DNA from 2 places in the Abyssicoccus albus genome. Region 2 is predicted to be linked to the other one. Evidence: riboswitches for the same ligand, from Rfam matches in the RefSeq annotation. Region 2 holds a riboswitch; the other holds the start of a gene.
The links. A riboswitch is a leader RNA that binds a small molecule or an ion and turns the genes downstream of it on or off. The one in region 2 is predicted to bind S-adenosylmethionine.
Positions count from the first base shown of each region.

Region 1: another riboswitch for S-adenosylmethionine. It lies ahead of EDD62_RS06740 (hypothetical protein); the one in region 2 lies ahead of metK (methionine adenosyltransferase).

Region 1 covers NZ_RKRK01000003.1:311,492-314,711, reverse strand. Annotated here, with positions in the region: gene EDD62_RS06750 (hypothetical protein) at 1-467, shown strand, start outside; gene EDD62_RS06745 (Fic family protein) at 659-865, shown strand; gene EDD62_RS06740 (hypothetical protein) at 945-1,175, opposite strand; SAM riboswitch class I at 1,246-1,350, opposite strand; gene EDD62_RS06735 (DoxX family protein) at 1,452-1,796, shown strand; gene EDD62_RS06730 (CatB-related O-acetyltransferase) at 1,850-2,680, opposite strand; gene EDD62_RS06725 (glycosyltransferase) at 2,664-3,220, opposite strand, start outside.
Region 2 covers NZ_RKRK01000002.1:271,274-274,493, reverse strand. Annotated here, with positions in the region: gene EDD62_RS01390 (hypothetical protein) at 1-203, shown strand, start outside; gene metK (methionine adenosyltransferase) at 346-1,539, opposite strand; SAM riboswitch class I at 1,678-1,785, opposite strand; gene pckA (phosphoenolpyruvate carboxykinase (ATP)) at 1,977-3,220, shown strand, end outside.

The sequences.
Region 1 (3,220 bases), on a different contig from region 2:
GCAATGATCTTGAGATTTCAGGTATGTTAGACATTGATGGAAATATTACTGGTGAAAGATTAAAACTTTCGGGCTATTCAATGGTTGATGGCGATATAGAGGTTGATTATTTTGAGTGTAGTGGAAAAATTGAAAGCGAAGGTTTAATTAATGCAGATTCAGTAAATATAACATTGAGGAATCATTGTTCAGCACAAGAAATTGGTGGTAAAACAATTGCGATATTAGAAGATCAAAAAACTGAGAATAAAGGATTGTTCGCCTCTTTATTCACGGAAAATAGAAAGGGTACATTGAGTTGCAATTTAATTGAAGGTGATGAAATCCATTTAGAAAATGTGTTATGTGAAACGGTAAGAGGAAAGAACATCTCCATTGGAAAAGGTTGTATTATAGAGAAAGTAGAATATACAGATACGATCGAGATTATTGAAAATGCAAAGGTTAATGAACAAATAAAAATTTAAGTTATCGTAAATCACTTCTCAAAGTAGAGGAGTGATTTTTTAATTAAATGTATGTATTATATCTTCGGATGAGTAGGAGATACTAAATGTAGTATAAATTCAGATCCAACCATAGTAGCTTAAAGGGTGCTCCAAAATTAGGATATACTTTACGAGATCAAAATACTGATCCATTAATTAAAATAGCAATTATGCATGCACAATTTGAATCAATTCATCCATACTTAGATGGAAATGGAAGACTTGGTCGTATTTTAATTGTGTTAAATATGATAGCAGAAAGTGCAATTGATTCACCGATATTTTTTGTAAGTGAAGAACTAGAAAGAGAGAGAATACGATATTATAATTTACTCAATAGCGTAAGAAGTGAGAATCCAGATTGGTTTAAAATGTAGAAAATTTAATAAATAGTTATGTAACGAATATATCTTAATAAATAAATTAAGATATATTCTAAATAACTTTTTTAAAATTTTAATTATCTAACTGTTGCTGAATCATTTTAATTTCTGACTTGATTTCATCTTGGATGATTGGGTTGACTGGGCTAAGTGTAGTTAAGAGGTCAATGTGTTGTTGCAGCTCGCTTTTAATTTCGTTCAATTTCCCATATTTCAACATCGAAGCGGCGTAATGTGTTGGTGTGTATTCAGTCCAATACTTCAGTGACTCAATCAGTTCCTGCGTTGATAATTTGTTTGACATAACAATCTCTCCTCTATAATATGATACAAACAAAATAGCCCTCCTGAATTCAGAAGAGCTTCAACGAGACTTCTTATCATTCAGGCGTACCTGTTGGAATTAGCACATCGCTATCAAAAATAGCTGTTGCTGGAGTTTCATAGGGCCAAGTCCCTCCACTCACTCTATATAAGAGAACTATTTTATTTGATTCTATTATAACAAAGTTTATTCAAAATTCATATCTTAATTGATATAATATAGATATACGTTTTATATAAAAAGGAGTCAAATATTATGGGCAGAAGAATTATAGGTATTTTATTTACAATGATTGGTTTATTGCATTTTATTCGTGAACCTAATTTCAGAAAGATTATTCCGATGTACTTACCGTTTAAGAAAAGTTTAGTTTATATTTCCGGTGTCATCGAAATATTGATAGGGGTTATGTTGATCATCAAAAAGCCGTCACAATGGACAAAACGATTGATTAATCTATTTTTACTTGCTGTATTTCCAGCTAATATTTATATGGCTCGAAAAAAGCTTCCACTAGGAGATAAAACATTACCATCGTGGGCATTATACGCAAGATTACCGCTGCAGTTTGTGTTGATGTGGGTGATTAAGAGGTTGTAATAAAACCGAAGTATATTAAGTTTTTACTTCGGTTTTTATGTCTCAATATGTATTCAATTATTTAATTTGATAAAGTCATCTTTAGTTACAACAGATGGAGTAAAAGGTGTTAATTGTTTATTGAATGTTAGTGATTTAATTTTATCAATAAAGGATTGGATTGAATCGGTTGCTTTAATCGTTTCGAATTGACCAAAATCATATTGCCACCACTTTAATTCCATCAATTGTTCTATAATATGCTCATCAAATCGGTATTTTATTACACGCGCAGGTATTCCACCAACAATTGCATATGGAGGAACATCTTTTGTAATAACCGATTTAGCAGCAATAACAGCCCCGTCATGTATTGTGATTCCATCAGACGCAATTAATACGTCTTGCCCTATCCATACATCATTTCCAATGACTATGGGAGATTCTTCAATAAAAGGTGAAGGAGTCTGTTCAAAACGTGACTCATTATTGTTTAAATAATGACGTATTCCATTACTTTCACTTTCATAAGTAATCGATGATGAAGAAAAACGGTCTATTGGATGGTTTATACCCATTCGACTAACCGAATGCGCGATAGATGTGTACCTACCTACGATTGTGTTTAATGGTAATAAACTTCTTGTGTAGCTAAAGGCCCCCATTGTAAAGAAGTAGTTAGTGCCTCCAAATGTTGTATAAGGTTCTATAATAGCATGATCAGCAATATAGATTGGATCGTTTACGCGCATAATATGTCCACGGTCTGATATTTTCGTTGAAATATAATGATCGTCTAAAAATTGAAGTACATTATTTGTAGTGTAAACAGTTGAATGGTGATGTAGTTGTTGTAAGTGAATGTTATCAGTATAATAAACAATACCATTAATTGTTGATGTCATCATGTTTCTCCTTATGTTCCAAATATTGAATCAGTTTCATCCAGTGGTCAAAATTCTGAGAAGCACTATATTTTTTCTGTGTCAAAATGCAGTTTTCATAATATCGATTGCTTACCGAGTCATCGCTCAAAAAATTATGAACTACTTTATATAATTGTTCTTCATCGTTTAACGGAACTAAATTTCCATTGACATTATCTTTAATAATTTCATTAGGACCGTATTTAATATCATAGCTGATTACTGGTGTATTATGTCTATATGATTCAAGTAATACTAACGCAAACCCTTCTTCTTTACTCGTCAAAAGGAACAATCCACTATTTTGATAGGCTGAATTTAAATTATTTGAATACCCCTTAAGATGAATATAATCATTTGCATTTAAATCATTAATTAATTGCTTTAGTTCTTCTTCAACACCACCTAGACCTCCAAAACCATAAATATCTAGACTCACTAATGGAAACTCTTTTTTTAAGCGATGTACAAGTCTGATTTGGTGATCTAATTGTTTACTACTAATATATCGAGCGACGC
Region 2 (3,220 bases):
ACGATGCTGGTGAAGCTGTAGATGATGCAACAAGCGGAGATGAGTCTACTGAAGAAGATGATGCAGGAGAAGAGTCAACAGAAGAATCTACTGATGATGATGCAGGAGAAGATTCTGCTGATGATGCTGATGATCAAGGAGAAGATTCTGCTGATGATGCTGATGATGCTGATGATCAAGGAGAAGATTCTACTGAAGAATAATATATAATTAAAGTTCTAAAAAAGCCAATTGCTAATGTTAGCAATTGGCTTTTTTATTGTATTTGTTTTATTAAGCTTTCTAATATTAAGAAATAATAAAAGGAATATTAAATAGTTACTTGATGATAGTTTCACACTATTATTACTTCAGTACAGACTTTAACTCTTCAACTTTGTTCGTTTGTTCCCATGGTAAGTTCAAATCATTACGACCAAAATGACCATATGCCGCTGTATCTTTGTAAATTGGTCTTCTCAAATCCAACATTTCAATAATTCCTGCTGTCCTTAAATCAAATGTATTTCTTACCGCTTCAACAAGCTCTTCTTCAGAATAATCACTTGTTCCAAAAGTATTAATCGATATACTCACGGGTGCGGCAACACCAATTGCATAAGCTAATTGTACTTCGCATTGCTCAGCAAGATGAGCAGCCACAATATTCTTTGCAACGTACCTTGCAGCATATGCTGCAGAACGGTCTACTTTCGTAGCATCTTTACCACTAAATGCACCACCACCGTGGCGTGCATATCCTCCATATGTGTCGACAATAATCTTACGTCCTGTCAGTCCAGCATCACCTTGTGGTCCTCCAATGACAAATCTTCCGGTAGGATTAATATAAATCTTTGTCTCATCATCTAGTAAATTTTGATCAACTACTTTATCAATGACTTCTTTTCTAATATCTTGTTGAATCTGTTCAAGCGTAATATCTTCCTTGTGTTGAGTCGAAATGACGATCGTATCAATACGTTGTACTTGATCATTTTCATCATATTCGACAGTCACTTGAGTCTTACCATCTGGTCTTAAATAATTTAATGTTTCATCTTTACGTACTTTAGAGAGTTGCTTCGATAATTTATGTGCTAAAGTAATCGGTAATGGCATCAGCTCTTCTGTTTCATTCGTTGCATAACCAAACATAAGCCCTTGATCCCCTGCACCGATTGACTCAATCGTTCCATCATAATCTTCATCTAAACGATCTTCATAACTCTTATTTACACCTTGAGCAATATCTGAAGATTGTTCATCGATTGCAGTCAGTACTGCCATTGTTTGATAATCATAACCATATTTAGCACGAGTATAACCGATATCTTTAACTGTATCCCTTACAATTTTTTGGATGTCGGCATATGCCTTAGTAGAAATCTCTCCTGTAATCAGAGCCATTCCTGTTGTCACTGTTGTCTCACAAGCTACGCGTGCATATGGATCTTTTGATAAAATATCATCTAATATTGCATCTGATATCTGATCTGCAATTTTATCCGGATGTCCTTCTGTTACTGATTCTGATGTAAATAACCTTCTCGTTGTCATAATTTTTCCTCCTATATTTAAGTGAATGAAGCCACCTAATAAGTTAATTCATACTAAATTACAAATAACATACTGTAAAAACACATCATGGAAATAAAAAAAGCCATACTCTAAAGAGCATGGCTAACCGTTCAATAACACTTATCGATCAAGGATTACATCCTTGCAAACGGTTGGCACCTTAATTCGATTGAATTGGTTGCCGGGCTTCATAGGGCCATGTCCCTCCACCTCTCTTGATAAGTTATATACTCATAGTATACAAAACCTTATTAATACAGTCAATATTTTATTTGATCTTATTAAATTTACAACTATACACATTTTGTCACAAATAAATATTTTGAACTAAATTTAAGTAAGCGTATACATTTTACTTAACATGACCATAAGTTATGTTATACTAATGCATGAAAATATATTTAGGAGGAGTCATAATGGTTCAAAACGAATCCACATCTATTCAAAATCTTTTAGACAAATCTTCAACAAAACAGCAACTCACTTCTGCACAACTTGTCGTTGAAAGTGTGAAACTTGGTGAAGGTGTTGTCACACCTCAAGGTGCTTTAAGTGTAACAACTGGTAAATATACTGGTCGTTCTCCTAAAGACAAATATATTGTTGAAGAGGAGTCTATTAAAGATAAAATTGATTGGGGTCCTGTCAATCAACCAATTTCGAAAGAAGTATTCCAAAAATTATATGGTAAAGTTTTAAATCACTTAAATGGACAAGAACAATTATACGTATTCAATGGATATGCTGGTGCTGACGAATCTACGCGTCTGCCTCTTCGTGTCATCAATGAATTTGCATGGCATAATATGTTTGCTAGAACAATGTTTATTCGCCCTGAAACAAAAGAAGAAGGTTTGAATATCAATCCAGAATTTACTATTGTGTCTGCTCCAAGCTTTAAAGCTGACCCTGAAGTAGACGGAACGGGTTCTGAAACGTTCATTATCGTTTCATTTGAAGAAAAAATTATTTTAATCGGTGGTACTGAGTACGCTGGTGAGATGAAAAAATCAATCTTCTCTATTATGAATTTCTTATTACCTGAAAAAGGCATTTTAAGCATGCATTGCTCAAGTAACGTTGGAGATGCTAATCGTACAGCATTATTCTTTGGATTATCAGGGACTGGTAAAACAACATTATCTGCAGATCCTAACCGTAAATTAATCGGAGATGATGAACATGGGTGGAGCGATGAAGGTGTTTTCAACATAGAAGGTGGTTGTTATGCTAAAACAATCGACTTGTCTCGTGAAAAAGAACCTCAAATTTATGATGCAATTCGTTTCGGTGCAGTATTAGAAAACGTTCCATTAGACGAAGAGAATTATCCTAAATATGATGACAAATCTTTAACTGAAAACACACGTGCTGCATATCCTTTATATAACATTGATAATACGAAGGATCCTTCAATCTCAGGTCATCCAACAACAATTATCTTCTTAACAGCAGACGCGTTTGGTGTGTTACCACCGATTTCGAAATTAACAAAAGATCAAGCAATGTATCACTTTTTAAGTGGTTTCACTTCTAAGCTTGCAGGAACTGAACGTGGTATTACAAGTCCACAACCCGTATTCTCAACATGCTTCGGTTCACCGTTCTTACCTTTACATGCAACGGTATACGCAGAAATGTTAGGTGAAAAAATAGATCA